3 regions of the Pseudarthrobacter sp. NPDC058362 genome follow, and region 2 is predicted to be linked to each of the others. Evidence: riboswitches for the same ligand, from Rfam matches in the RefSeq annotation. Region 2 holds a riboswitch; each other region holds the start of a gene.
What was found. A riboswitch is a leader RNA that binds a small molecule or an ion and turns the genes downstream of it on or off. The one in region 2 is predicted to bind S-adenosylmethionine.
Positions count from the first base shown of each region.

Region 1 (4,907 bases), on a different contig from region 2:
CGCTGACGTACGCTGTGTGGCGGGCCGGCGTGCGGGTGGGGTAGCAGCCGGCACCGCCCCAGACTGCAACCCCCGGAGGCTTCCAGCATGACCCGTACCGACCGACTCACGGCGATCCTGGACCTGCTGGCCCGGACCGGCCAGGTGGAAGTCGAGGAAATCGTTACCACCTTGAACGTCTCGCCCGCAACTGCCCGGCGGGACCTGGACAGCCTGGCCAAGCGACGGCTGCTGACGCGCACCCGGGGCGGGGCCACCACCGGTGCCCTGGCCTACGACCTGCCCGGCCGGTACAACCGGGACGACCACGCGGAGGCCAAACAGCAGATTGCCCAGGCCGCGTCCGCGCTCATCAGCCCCGGCGCCGTCATCGGCCTGTGCGGCGGCACCACCAGCACGGCGCTGGCCCAGATCCTGGCCACCCGCGAGGACCTCAATGCACCCTCAAACCAGCCCACCCTTACTGTGGTCACCAATGCCATCAACATCGCCGGGCAGCTGGCCGTCCGGCCCAACATCAAGGTCATGGTGACGGGTGGAATCCTCAACCCCCGGTCCTATGAACTGGTGGGCCCCTACACGGACATCATCATGCAGAAGGTAGTGCTGGATATCGCGTTTATCGGCGTCAACGGAATCGATCCCGAGGTGGGGCCCACCAACACCGGCGAAGGGGAAGCTTCCGTGAATGCCCTCCTGGCCAGCCGGGCCCGGGTGTCCTACGTCCTGGCCGATTCGTCAAAGGTGGGCGTCCGCGCCTTCGCCACCATGCACGGCTATAACTTCACCCGGCTGATCACCGACTCCGGAATTTCCGCACGGGACAAGGCCGCCTTTGAAGCCCGGGGCACCGAAGTGATCGTGGCGCCTGCCTGACATGCTGGTCTCATCACGCCGACGACTCACCTTCGAAGTCCTCATTGTCCTGGGCCTGTCCCTGGGCCAGTCCGCCGTGTACTCCGTGGTCCAGCTCCTGGACAAGATGTCCCGGGCGCCGCTGGCGCAGGGCACGTCCACGCTCAACCGCCAGCAGAGCAGCCGCGAGTACTTCGACCTGACCTACCAGCTGCTGGACATCGTCTTTGCCCTGGTCCCGGTGCTGCTGGTGATCTACTTCCTCACGGACCACCGGCGGACCGCCTCCGAAGGGCTTCCTTCCAGCGGATCTGCGTTCCGGAAGCTGGGCCTGGACCTGTCCCGCCCAGGCCGTGACATCCTGCACGGCCTGGGGCTGGCTGCGCTGATCGGGGTGCCGTCGCTGGGGCTCTACGCAGCGGGTCGGGCACTCGGCATCACCACAGCCATCATCCCCAGCGCACTGGACGCTTACTGGTGGACGGTCCCGGTCCTCGTTCTTTCGGCGGTGCGCCACGGGCTGGTGGAGGAGGTGATCGTGGTGGGCTACCTGCTGGACCGGTTCGGCAAGTTCGGCTGGAGCGTCCCCGCCGCCATTGGCGCCAGCGCCCTGCTGCGCGGCACCTACCATCTGTACCAGGGGTTCGGACCCTTCATCGGAAACGTGGTGATGGGTATCGTCTTCGCCTGGCTGTATACCCGGACACGGAGGGTCATGCCTTTGGTGATCGCCCACGCCCTGCTCGATACGGTGGCGTTCGTCGGCTTCAGCCTCTTCGGCCGTGCGGTGGGCCTGGGCTGACCGGCGGGGCCTGGTTAAAAAGAATTCGGCCGCCATCGGTGGGTGACGCCATTGTCACCCGCTGATGGCGGCCGAAGCTGTGGTGCGGTCAGATCGTGACGGCGCCGGTGGCAGTCTCGAACGTCACTGACAGGATGCCCGGGGTGCCGTGCGGCGCCACCCAGTCCACGGCAACGTCTTCCAGCGGGCGCTCTACCGGCTCGCCGAGCCATTCGGTGACGCGCTCGGGAGAGCCGGCGATGGTCAGCGACCGCATCTTGAGGCTGCTGTTGTAGGCATTCGAGGGGTGCAGCGACGGGTCGCCCTCCCACTTGAGCATGTAGGGCACCTGCGGGTCGGCGATCAGGCCAAGGATGCCGATCTGCTTCCAGACCAGCTCGCGGCCATCCGGGAACTTGCGGTTGCCGTTGACCGCCGAGCGGCCCAGGCGCTCCTCGAACGGTGCCAGGTCGTCCACCTCGACGCACCAGCCCATCCAGCCGCCGCCAGCCGCCGAACGGGCACGCACAGCCTGGCCGAACGGTGCCTTGTCCGAAGCCGGGTGGTCCAGGACCTCCACGACCTCCAAGTATTTGTGTCCCGCCAGCGGGATGATCATGTTGCGCGTTCCAAAACGGGGATGTACCCCGCCCTTGACTGCCTCGACGCCCAGGGCGGAGGAAATCCGTTCAGTGGTGGCCGCCAGGCCATCGTGTTCACAGGCGTAAGAGACGTGATCCATGCGCATGGCAACATCTTGGCACTTTGTGATCAGGCTCTCAGCTTAGGTTTGCCTTACTTGGAAATGGGGGCGGAACCCTTGGCGCAAAGCGCCGCGGGTTGGATGCCGGTGTATCGGCGGATGTCATAACGGGTCACACGCGTGGCGCCGCTGGGGGGATCTTTCATACACTCGAGGGAGGTCATGAGTGCCAGCAACAGCCCCGGCTTGCTGGCCGGCAACCCTCCTACCGCGGCGGGGTGCCCCGGGTGAGGACCTGGCCCGCCGGCCCTCCGGCGGCGGGCAAGCGCGTAGAAGAGGTTTGCACATGACAGTCACCGTTCCCCGCACCGCGGGGCCGCGGCACGGCGTGGTCCGGTATGCAGGCATTGGCGGGCTGGAACTGGAAGCCGGCGGCTTCCTGCCGGACGTCATCCTTGCCTATGAAACATGGGGCACGCTCAATGCCGACGGCTCCAATGCCGTCCTCATTGAACATGCACTGACCGGCAGCACCCACGTGACCCGAGGCGACACGGACGAGGACGGCTGGTGGGAAGAGTTGGCGGGCCCGGGCGCGCCCGTCGACACCGACAAATTCTTCGTGGTGGCGATCAACATCCTGGGCGGATGCTACGGGTCCACCGGGCCGTCGTCGCCCGCTCCCGACGGCAAGCCATGGGGCTCCCGCTTCCCGCTGGTGACCCTGCGCGACAGCACCGTGGCGGAAGCGCGGCTGGCCGACCAGCTGGGCATCCGGTCCTGGTTCGCCGTGCTGGGCGGGTCCATGGGCGGTGCGCGGGCTTTGGAATGGGCCGTCACTTACCCTGAGCGGGTGCAGCGTTGCGCGGTCATCGCCGTCGGGGCCGCCAGTACGGCCGAGCAGATCGCCTTTGCCCAGGCCCAGACGCTCGCCATCCGTCAGGACGCGAACTATAACGACGGCGACTACTACGGCGGTGCGTCCCCCGAGGACGGCCTGGCCCTGGCCCGCCGGATCGCCCACATTACCTACCGCTCAGCCCGGGAGTTTGACGGCCGCTTCGGCCGCAGTCCGCAGTCCGGCGAAGCACCGCTGCAGGCCGAAACGCTTTCCGGCCGCGGCCGTTACCAAGTGGAAAGCTACCTGGACCACCAGGGCAGCAAGCTGGTCCGGCGCTTCGACGCCAACAGCTATATCGCCCTCACCGAGGCGCTGATGAGCCACGACGTCACCCGCGGCAGGGGGTCCCTGGCCGAAAGCCTGAGCCGGGCCACCGCGAAATTCTTCGTGGCCGCGGTGGATACCGACCGGCTGTACTTCCCGGAGCAGTCGCACGAACTCGCCGCCGCACTGCCGGGCGAGGTGGATGTCCACGTCATCTCTGCGCCCATCGGCCACGACGGATTCCTGACCGAAATCGGCCAGCTGGGCGCCCAGCTGCGCGACCATCTCGAAGATTAATTCCGGGCTTCCGCGCCCTCCCTGTGCATTTATGCAGAGGCCTTCTGCACTATTTGCCGTTGAGCTTGCAGCCACACGCAGACCATACTCGTGTGAATCGGCGGTATGTTGTGTACCTCACATCGCATCGCCACATCCTGGTCGCATCTGGTGTCGACGTAGACGCCGAAGGAGTTCATTAATGAGTACGGAAAAGTCCGCCGCAGGGCGGGTCGGGGAGCCCGACGTCAAGTCCACGGGCCTGAAGAAGGTCGTCACGGCTTCCATGGCCGGCACGGTCGTTGAATGGTACGAGTTCTTCCTCTACGCCTCAGCCGCCACGCTCGTATTTGGCAAGACGTTCTTCCCCAACTCGGGTACGGAGCTGGACGGCATCATCGCCGCCTTCGTGACGTACGCCGTCGGGTTCGTTGCCCGCCCCATCGGCGGCATTGTCTTTGGCCACTTTGGCGACAAGTTCGGCCGCAAGCAGCTGCTGCAGCTCAGCATCATCATGGTGGGCGTTGCCACCTTCCTCATGGGCTGCCTTCCCACGTTCGCCCAGATCGGCTACTGGGCGCCCGCCCTCCTGGTGTTCCTGCGGTTCGTCCAGGGCTTTGCGGTCGGCGGCGAGTGGGGCGGTGCCGTCCTGCTGGTGGCCGAGCACAGCCCCAACAAGTCGCGCGGGTTCTGGTCGAGCTGGCCGCAGTCTGCGGTGCCGATGGGCAACCTGCTGGCTACCGGCGTCCTCTTCACCCTGTCCTCCACGCTGTCCCAGGAAGCTTTCCTCGGCTGGGGCTGGCGCGTAGCGTTCTGGCTCTCCGCCGTGATCGTCATCATCGGCTACTACATCCGGACCAAGGTCCAGGACGCCCCGATCTTCATCGAGGCCCGCAAGGAAGTCGCCGTTGAGAACAAGGGCTACGGCGTGGCTGAGGTCTTCCGCCGCTACCCGCGCGGTGTCTTCACCGCCATGGGCCTGCGCTTCGCCGAGAACATCCTCTACTACCTCGTGGTGACGTTCTCCATCACCTACCTGAAAGTGGTCGTGGAGACGGACACCTCCCGCATCCTGCTCCTGCTGCTGGTGGCCCACTTCATCCACTTCTGCACCGTGCCGCTGGTGG
Region 1 covers NZ_JBHXIW010000002.1:570,744-575,650, forward strand. The annotation lists gene hutI (imidazolonepropionase) at 1-44, shown strand, start outside; gene ACFWIX_RS07135 (DeoR/GlpR family DNA-binding transcription regulator) at 88-876, shown strand; gene ACFWIX_RS07140 (CPBP family intramembrane glutamic endopeptidase) at 878-1,657, shown strand; gene ACFWIX_RS07145 (VOC family protein) at 1,746-2,384, opposite strand; SAM riboswitch class IV at 2,558-2,673, shown strand; gene ACFWIX_RS07150 (homoserine O-acetyltransferase) at 2,686-3,801, shown strand; gene ACFWIX_RS07155 (MFS transporter) at 3,983-4,907, shown strand, end outside.
Region 1: linked by a shared signal. The riboswitch ahead of ACFWIX_RS07150 (homoserine O-acetyltransferase) and the one ahead of ACFWIX_RS15250 (aminotransferase class V-fold PLP-dependent enzyme) in region 2 are both predicted to bind S-adenosylmethionine.

Region 2 (4,907 bases):
GCGCCAGCTGGGGGCCACCATCACCGAGGTTCCGGGTGATGGGGCATTCGGGCCGGACCTCGAGGTCATTCCGGCCCGTGCCGGCGCGCCGGCTGCGGACGCGGCCATCGACTGCGGCCTGGCCGGCACGGTGATGCGGTTCGTCCCGCCGCTCGCAGCGCTCCGGAACGGCACCAGCGTGTTTGACGGCGATCCCCACGCGCGCAAGCGGCCCATGGGAACGATCATCGAGGCCCTGTTGGGGCTGGGCGTGGCGGTTACCGCAGAAGGCGGGGGCACGCCGTCGTCCCTTCCGTTCGTGGTGGAAGGCACCGGGGAAGTCCGCGGCGGGCACCTCGTGATCGACGCCAGCGCGTCCTCCCAGTTTGTTTCCGCCCTGCTGCTGGTGGGCGCCCGTTTCACCGAGGGACTGCATCTGGAACACGCCGGCGCCACGGTTCCGAGCCTGGACCACATCAACATGACCGTCGCCGTTCTCCGCGGCGCCGGAGTGCAGGTGGATGATTCCAAGCCCAACCACTGGGTGGTGCAACCCGGGCCCATCCGCGCCTTCGACCAGCGGATCGAGCAGGACCTTTCCAACGCGGGGCCGTTCCTGGCCGCGGCCCTGGCCACGGGCGGAACCGTGCGGATCCCGGACTGGCCCGAACAGACGCAACAGGTGGGCGACCTGTGGCGCAGCATCCTCGCTGAGCTGGGGGCGGACGTCACCCTCCGCGACGGCACGCTGACGGTCACCGGCGGTCCGGAGATCAAGGGCGGCGATTTTGCCGACACCAGCGAACTGGCCCCCACCGTGGCGGCGTTGTGCGCCCTTGCCTCCGGGCCATCCCGGCTGAGCGGTATCGCGCACCTGCGCGGCCACGAAACGGACCGGCTCGCCGCGCTCGTTACTGAAATCAACCGGCTGGGCGGCGACGCCGAGGAGACCAGCGACGGGCTGATGATCCGCCCCGCTCCGCTGCGCGCCGGCGTCGTGCACACTTATGCGGACCACCGGATGGCCACCGCGGGCGCCATCCTGGGCCTTGCCGTCCACGGAGTTGAGGTGGAGGATATCGCCACCACTGGCAAGACGATGCCGGACTTCCCCAGGCTCTGGTCCGGGATGCTCGCGCAAGGGGCGGAGGGTTCGGGCAGTGGCTCGGAGCACTGACTCCTGGGATGAGTCGGATGTCCGCATCCGGCCCAGCAAGAAAGGCTCCCGGCCGCGCACCAAGGACCGGCCCAGCCACGACGACGCTGTCACGGGGCGCATCATCACGGTGGACCGGGGTCGCTATACGGCCGTTGTGGACGAGGATTCCCCGTCCGAGCGCGTGGTCGTCGCGGCCCGGGCGCGTGAACTGCGGCGCTCCCCGGTGGTTGCCGGCGACTTCGTTTCGCTGGTGGGTGACGTTTCCGGCGAGCCCGATACGCTGGCGCGCCTGGTGAAGATCCAGGACCGCCGCACCCTGCTGCGCCGCAGCGCCGACGACACCGACCCTATTGAGCGCGCAGTGGTGGCCAACGCGGACCAGCTGGTCATCGTTGTCGCCGCGGCCAACCCGGAGCCGCGCACCGGGTTCATCGACCGCGCCCTGGTGGCAGCGTACGACGCCGGCATCGAGCCGATCCTGCTGGTTACCAAAGCGGACGTCAGGGATCCTGCGGAGCTCCTTTCGAACTACACGCACCTTGAGTTCCCCGTCATCATCAGCCGGACGGCCGACGACCGCGCCTCGGGAATCGACGCCCGCTCCGACGACGGCCTATCCGCCCGGCTGGACAGCGGCGCCGTCGCCCGGCTGCGGGCCCATCTGGACGGCAAGGTCACCGTGATGCTGGGCCATTCCGGCGTGGGCAAGTCCACCATGGTCAACGCCCTGACCGGGGCGGAACGCGCGACGGGCGGCGTCAATGCGGTCACGGGCCGCGGCCGCCACACCTCCTCGTCCGCGCTGGCCCTCCGGCTTGCAGAGGCTCCCCCTGGCAGCTGGATCATTGACACCCCCGGCATCCGCTCGTTCGGGCTCGCCCACGTGGACCCCGACCGGATCCTGCGTTCCTTTCCGGATCTCTCCCCCGGGATCGAGGACTGCGAGCGGGGCTGCAAGCACACCGCCGCCGCCGTGGACTGCGGGCTCGATGCGTGGGTCAACGACGGGCACGCAGGACCCACCGGGCCCGCCCGGCTGGCATCCCTGCGCCGTCTGCTCGGTGCGGATCCGCGCAACGAGGCGCAGGAAGCCAAGGAACTCGGAAGCGTCACCTGACACCCGATCTCCCAGCAGATCCGCGCGCAGACGGTAGTTTGGAACTATGATCCAACCCGCTTCGAGCTATAACGATGACCTGCGCCTGGCCCATGTCCTGGCCGACTCCGTGGATGACCAGACCATGAGCCGCTTCAAGGCCCTCGATCTCCATGTGGAGACCAAGCCGGACCTAACGCCGGTCACCGACGCGGACAAGGCCGCCGAGGAGGCCATCCGCGGCCAGCTCTCCCGTTCCCGGCCACGCGACGCCGTGCTCGGCGAGGAATTCGGCAGCACCGGCCATGGTTCGCGCCGGTGGATCATCGACCCCATCGACGGGACGAAGAACTTTGTCCGCGGCGTGCCGGTCTGGGCCACCCTCATCGCCCTCGTGGACGAGGGTGAACCGGTGGTTGGTGTGGTGAGCGCTCCCGCCCTGGGCAAGCGCTGGTGGGGTGCCAAGGGCATGGGTTCCTACACCGGCCGGTCCCTGGCGGCAGCAAGCCGGCTCCGGGTCTCCAACGTCTCCAATCTGGCGGACGCGTCGCTGTCCTACTCGAGCCTGGGCGGCTGGAAGGAGCGGGGCAACCTCGACGAGTTCCTGGGCCTGACCGAGGACGTCTGGCGCACCCGGGCCTTCGGGGACTTCTGGTCGTACTGCATGGTGGCGGAGGGTTCCGTGGACATTGCCTGCGAGCCGGAACTGAACCTTTATGACATGGCCGCGCTGGTGCCCATCGTGGTGGAAGCCGGTGGCCGCTTCACCTCACTGGAAGGCCAGGACGGGCCCTTCGGCGGGAATGCCCTGGCCACCAACTCCATCCTGCACACCGAAGTACTGCACCGGCTCAACCCCTACCTGGACGACCTCCTGTAGGCCGCCGGACTCTCCGGACCGAAGATTACGACGACGGGCGCCGCGAACGGAGTCGTCCGTCGTCGTAATCTTCGCCGAAACACGCCTTTGGCAGCTGGGCGTAACAAAGGCCTTAACATTTCGCTCCGCTTCAGCCTTGCCCGCTGGAATGTCCTACGCTCTTAATCAGGTCACGAGTGCCAGCGCTAAACCCCGGTTTGCTGGCCGGCAACCCTCCATTCGCGGTGGGGTGCCCCGGGTGACGACCAGGCCGGTCCGGAGCGGATGCGGCAAGCGCGGATTCCCTGTTTGTGGAGTCCTTTCCCAGTGAGGTCTCTGTGACAACTGCCACTGTCGCCCCCGCCGTTGCGGCCCCGCCTGCCGATTCCATTGCCGCCGCCGCAGCCCGTCCGCTGGCTGCCGTCACCGGCGCGGAAATCCAGGCGCCCCTGATCACCGGCGGTCACGTCCGCTATGCCAACCTGGACTATGGCGCCTCCGCCCCCGCGCTTTCGGTGGTGTCGGCCTACCTGAACGAAATCCTGCCGTATTACGCCAGCGTGCACCGCGGCGCCGGCTACGCGTCCCAGATCAGTACGTCCGTGTACGAAAACGCCCGGGACATCGTCCGCGACTTCGTGGGCGGACGGCCGGACGATTCCGTCATTTTCACCCGCAACACCACGGATTCGCTCAACCTGCTGGCCGGCTGCCTGCCCGTAGCCGACGGCCGCCCGGCCGGCGATGTCCTGTACCTGGATATCGAGCACCACGCCAACCTGCTGCCGTGGCAGGGCGTCCCGCACCGAAGCATCGTGGCAGCGGACACCATCGCCGCCACCCTGGACGCAGTCCGCGCCGAGCTGGAGCAAGGTGGCGTTATCCTGCTGGCAGTCACCGGAGCGTCCAATGTCACCGGGGAAATCCTGCCGGTGCGCGCCCTTGCGGCACTCGCCCACCAGTATGGCGCCAGGATCGTGGTTGATGCCGCCCAGCTCGCACCGCACCGTCGGATTGACATCACAGCAGACGACGTCGACTACCTCGCCTTCTCGGGGCACAAGCTCTACGCGCCCTTCGGCGCTGGGGTGCTGGTAGGCCGTCCCGATTGGCTGGACGCGGGCGTCCCGCACCTTGCCGGCGGCGGCGCCGTCAAGGAAGCACGGCTCGACGGCGTCCGCTGGGCCACCGGACCGGCCCGCCATGAGGGTGGCTCGCCTAACGTCCTCGGAGCCGCCACCCTCGCGCGCGCCACCCAGGTCATCGCCGGGCTGGACCAGGAGCGCTGGCACGCCCATGAGTCAGCCGTCCGGTCTTTCCTGGTGGAGGGCCTCCAGCAGATCAGCGGCGTGACGGTGCACCAGATCTTCAAGGACACCAACCCGGAAACGGACACCATCGGCGTGGTGAACTTCTCGGTGGAGGGCTACGACGCCGGACTCGTGGCGGCCTACCTGTCCGCCGAGCACGGTGTGGGCCTGCGCGACGGCCGGTTCTGCGCCCACCCGCTGCTCAAGCGGCTGGGACTGCCGTCGGGGTCGCTGCGGGCCAGCTTCGGCGTGGGTTCCCGGCTGGAGGACGCGCAGCGCCTGCTGGCGGGAATCGAAGCACTCAAGACCACCGGGCTGGGCTGGGACTACGTGGTGGACGCCGGCCGCTGGGTGCCGGCGAACGACACCCGGACCTACCCGCACTGGGCGCCGAACACCCCCGGCACCGCCGGCGCGGCTCCCTGCACCGACAGCTGAGGGCACCGGCACCCAAGGCGCTGAGCCACCGGTCCATACTGTAAATTCGAAAGAACCCGCAAGGCA
Region 2 covers NZ_JBHXIW010000009.1:112,469-117,375, forward strand. The annotation lists gene aroA (3-phosphoshikimate 1-carboxyvinyltransferase) at 1-1,156, shown strand, start outside; gene rsgA (ribosome small subunit-dependent GTPase A) at 1,140-2,255, shown strand; gene hisN (histidinol-phosphatase) at 2,302-3,114, shown strand; SAM riboswitch class IV at 3,283-3,396, shown strand; gene ACFWIX_RS15250 (aminotransferase class V-fold PLP-dependent enzyme) at 3,432-4,841, shown strand.

Region 3 (4,907 bases), on a different contig from region 2:
GTCGTGCTTGAAATTACCGAGTCCGAACTGGTCGGTGACCTGGATGGCTCCGTCCAGGTCCTGGAGCGGCTGCGGAAACTGGGGGTGGGAATAGCTGTGGATGACTTCGGAACGGGATATTCCGCCCTCAGCTACCTCAGCCGCATTCCGGCCAACGTCATCAAAATCGACCGGTCTTTCATCAGGCCGCTGGGACGGGAAGGCGCTGCACGCGCACGCGCCCTCGTCGCCGCCATCATTTCCATGGCTGCCGCGCTGGACCTGGTAGTGGTAGTCGAGGGTGTTGAAACTGACGGCCAGGCGGCCGAGGTAGCAGGACTGAACGCTCGGCTGGGCCAGGGCTACCACTGGTGCCGGCCACTCCCCGGGACCGCAATCGAGGAGTGGCTGCGTACGCAGTACGCCTGGGTAGCCGCGGAGCGTGCACAGGGCCGTGACTGCCTCAGATTTGCTTCAGCGCCTGTTCAAGATCGCCGATAAGGTCGCTCACGTCCTCAAGGCCCACGGACAACCGGACCACTCCGTCAGTCAGCCCGATGGCCGCGCGTCCCTCCGGACCCACCGCGCGGTGCGTGGTGGTGGCAGGGTGCGTGATGAGCGACTTCGCGTCGCCCAGGTTGTTGGAAATGTCAATGATGCGCAGCCCGTCCAGCAGTGCGAACGCCGCGTCCTTGCCCGTCCGGCCGGCGCCCGCTGCCAGTTCGAACGTCAGCACTGTCCCTCCGGCCCGCATCTGCCTGGCCGCCAATTCGTACTGGGGATGTGATTTCAGCAGCGGGTACTTGACCCACTGGACTGCAGGCTGTTCCTCCAGCCACTTTGCCAGCCGCAGTGCTGTGGAGGAAGAGTGGTTCACCCTTAGTGCCATGGTCTCCAGGCCCTTGGTCAGCACCCAGGCGTTGAACGCCGACAGTGCGGGGCCGGTGTGCCGCATCAGCTGCTTCACGGGCCCCTCGATGAACTCCTTGGTGCCCAGGATCGCTCCGCCCAGCACCCGTCCCTGCCCATCGATGTGCTTGGTGCCCGAGTAGACGATGACGTCGGCGCCCAGGTCGCCGCAGCGCTGCAGCAGGGGCGTGGCAAAGACATTGTCGACGACGACGGCGGCCCCGGCGGCATGCGCCAGGTCGCTGACCGCAGCAATGTCCACGATTTCCTGCATCGGGTTGGACGGCGATTCAAAGAAGACGGCAGTGGTGGGCTGCGACAGGGCCTCGCGCCACTGGTCCAGGTCCGGGCCGTCCACGAACACCGTCTCCACACCCCACCGGGGCAGGATTTCGTTGAGAATCACGAAGCAGGACCCGAACAGGGAACGGGCGGCAACCACGCGGTCACCGGCAGCGAGCAGCGCACCCAGGGCGGTGAATACCGCGGACATGCCGGACGCCGTCGCAAAGCACGCCTCGGTCCCCTCGAGGAGGCGCAGCCGTTCCTGGAAGGTGGCCACGGACGGGTTGCCGTAGCGGGAGTACACGAACCGCTCGTCTTCGCCGGTGAATGCGCGCTCGGCGGCGGCGGCGGATTCGTAGACGAAGCCGGAGTTCAGGAAGACGGCCTCGGATGTTTCCTGGAAGTTGGTTCGGTCCAGGCCGCCGCGGACAGCCTGGGTGTCAGCGCTCCAGGTGGCGGCATCCGGGTTGAACGTCACTCGGAGATCCCCAGGTTGGTGGGCAGGCCGCTGTTCTTCCAGCCGTTGACCGTCCGCTCACCGTGCCGGTCAGGGACGCCCTCGAACCCTTCAAGGATGTTGTACGACGTGAAGCCGGCCTGCGTGGCAGCGATGGCGGCCGAGATGGAACGCTGGCCGGAGCGGCACAGGAAGAGCAACTCGGCGTGGGGGTCCTCCGGCGCCTGGCTCCGCAGGTCATTGATGAAGTCAGGGTTGGGAATCCCGCCGGGAAAGGTCCACTGGATGAACAGCGGGTCGTTGTCCGTGGCGTTCGTGTCCGGGATGCCGATGTGCGCCCATTCGCCTTCGGTGCGCACATCCACCAGGATGGCGCCCTGCTCCAGTTTGGCCCAGGCCTCGTGCGGCGTGAGGTCGCCTGCGTAGCTCACGCGTGTCCCTCGCCGTCGAACTCGAGGTCCGGAGATTCCAGGTCTTCGACGGCGGTGGCCACGGCGGCGTCTGCGGAGGCGATGGCGGACGGCAGGATCAGGGCCTGCGCCACGATGACTCCCGTGCCGTTGAACGTGGCCGCCGGGCTGCCGTGCAGGACGTAGCCCTCGGAGAGGGCGGTCGAAATACGCTCACAGAAGGCGCGGTCATCGGGGCCCGTAATCAGGCGGTAGGACAGTTTTTCTTCAGGGGCGGATGCGTCAGACACGACAGAACTCCTTCTCTCACGCTTGCAGCTCGAATGGGTCGATATGCCGAGTATTCACCTGAGGCACCCCGCCGCGAAAGGGAGGGTTGCCGACCGACCAGTCAGGGCTTGGCGCCGGTTCTCATTACTCCCCCAAAACGTAACATCCGGGGCGCACCCCGGCACCGCCCTCGTCGTCATGTTCCGTAACTGAAATGTGCGCGCCGGCAAGGAAGGCAGGGATCCCGCGTCTGCGGCGTGGCGGCGGAGCAGACGTGACGCATCCCATATACTGCAGCCTGCATGGCCTCTGGTAAGGTAACGCTAACCTTCCTTTTGTGTTCGTTTCGTGCGGCTTCGGCCGTTTCTTCCAGGAGTGCCTCCTCATGCATCGACCCAAGCTTCTTGCTGCCTGCGCCGCGTTGACGGTGTCCGCTTTGGCCTTGAGCGGCTGCGGCGTGCTGGGCATCGGCAAGGAGCCGGCGGACCTGCAGATCTATTCGGCCCGCCATTACGACCTTGAGGGCGCGTTCGGCGAGTTCACCAAGGAGACCGGCATTTCCGTCGAGTTCATCACCGGTGATGACGCGGAGCTGCTGGAGCGGGTCAAGGCCGAAGGAAAAGACACCCCCGCGGATATCTTCATGACCGTTGACGCGGGCAACTTGTGGAACGCCGGGCGGCAGGACGTGCTTGCCAGCGTTAAGTCGCCCGCCCTTGAACAGGCCGTACCGGCCGACCTGCGGGACCCCGACGGAAAGTGGTTCGGCCTCGCGATGCGCGCCCGCACCATCACCTACAACCCGGAGAAGGTGGATCCGGCCGAATTCGATACCAAGGACACCTACGCCGGCCTGGCCGACGCTAAGTGGAAGGGGCGCCTGTGCATGCGCGACGCCACCTCTTCCTACACCCAGTCACTGGTTGCCGGCCTGATCGACCTCCACGGCAAGGAAAAGGCCCTTGAGATCGTCAAGGGCTGGGTGGCGAACGACGTGGACATCATGAGCAACGACGTCCTGCTGCTCGAGGCGATCGACGCCGGTGCGTGCGACGTTGGCATTAACAACCACTACTACCTGGCCCGCAAGCTGGAGTCAGACCCCAACTTCGGCGTTGACCTGTTCTGGGCCAGCCAGGCAGGCGCGGGAACTCACGTGAACATCTCCGGTGCGGGCGTGGTGGGGAACTCGGACAATCCTGAAAAGGCCCAGCAGCTCATTGAATGGCTGGCAACCAAGGGGCAGAATGCCTTCGTGGACGCGAACCACGAGTTCCCCGTGAACCCGTCCACCAAGCCCGAGCCGCTGATCGCAGGCTTCGGCGACTTCAAGCGCATGCCCCTGAACGCCGAGGCTTACGGCGACCTGAATGCCGAGGCCACCGAGCTGCTCGCCGAAGCGGGATATAAGTGAGCCGACCGGCTGTCCTGACCGCATCTGCCGCGCCGGCCAGGCGGCGGATGCTCGCCGGAAACGGGCGGCCGCTCTGGTCCGCGCTCGTCCTGCTGGTGGCCGCCCTGGTGGCAACGCCCGTTGTAGCCGTCCTCGTGGACGGTATCGGCACGCTGGGCAGCGGGACCGTGCCGCGCGACCTCGGCGCAATGGTGCTCACCACCGTGCTGCTGATGGTCGGCGTCGGTGCCGGAACGCTGCTGGTGGGGGGCGGACTCGCCTGGCTGGTCACCGCCTACACCTTTCCGCTCCGCAACGTCCTTTCCTGGGCCTTGGTGCTTCCGCTTGCGATGCCCGCCTACATCCTGGGCTTCGTGTTCCTTTCCACCTTCGACGTCGGCGGTCCGGTACAGGCCTTGCTGCGGTCAGTCTTCGGCCCCGGCGCCTGGCTTCCTGAGGTGCGGTCCCTGCCGGGCGCGATCCTGGTGATGTCGCTGACGCTCTACCCCTACGTCTACCTCCTGGCCCGCACGGCGTTCAGCGAGCAGGGTGCCGCCACCTACGATGCTGCCCGCACCCTGGGCGCCAGCCGTGGCCGGACCCTCTGGCGCGTCCTGGCGCCGCTCGCCCGGCCGTCCCTTGCCGCTGCCCTGGCGCTGGTGATGATGGAAACCCTCACGGACTTCGCCACCGTCCAGTACTTCAACGTCCAGACGGTCTCGGTGGGCGTGTACCTGGTGTGGAAGGGAAGCTTCGATTTCCATGCCGCCACCCAGCTCTCCGTCCTGGTCCTCCTCTTCGCCGTGGCGGTGCTCGCCGCTGAGCGCCTGTTCCGCGGCCGGTCCCGGTTCCACCAGAAAGCCGGCAGGGGAGAAGGGCTCCAGCCACGGAAACTGTCCGGCTGGGCCGGGTGGGCCGCAATGCTCGCGGGCGTGGCTGTCCTCTCCGCGGGCTTCCTGCTTCCCCTTGCCCGGCTGGCCGCCTGGGCGGTTGGCGAGGCCGTGTCGTCCGCCGCAGGACCGATGCTTGACCCGCGTTTCCAGGGCTACCTGCTGAACAGCATGGTGGTGGCGGCGATTGCGGCCCTGGCGTGTGCGGCCCTTGCCTTGGCCATCGGACACAGCGTGCGCCTGGGCGGCGGACGGGTGGTTGTTTCGGCAGCGCAGGCCACCACTTTCGGCTACGCCGTTCCCGGAGCCGTGAT
Region 3 covers NZ_JBHXIW010000001.1:56,975-61,881, forward strand. The annotation lists gene ACFWIX_RS00240 (EAL domain-containing protein) at 1-480, shown strand, start outside; gene ACFWIX_RS00245 (O-succinylhomoserine sulfhydrylase) at 443-1,651, opposite strand; gene ACFWIX_RS00250 (rhodanese-like domain-containing protein) at 1,648-2,061, opposite strand; gene ACFWIX_RS00255 (DUF1737 domain-containing protein) at 2,058-2,330, opposite strand; SAM riboswitch class IV at 2,344-2,459, opposite strand; gene ACFWIX_RS00260 (extracellular solute-binding protein) at 2,696-3,724, shown strand; gene ACFWIX_RS00265 (ABC transporter permease) at 3,721-4,907, shown strand, end outside.
Region 3: linked by a shared signal. The riboswitch ahead of ACFWIX_RS00255 (DUF1737 domain-containing protein) and the one ahead of ACFWIX_RS15250 (aminotransferase class V-fold PLP-dependent enzyme) in region 2 are both predicted to bind S-adenosylmethionine.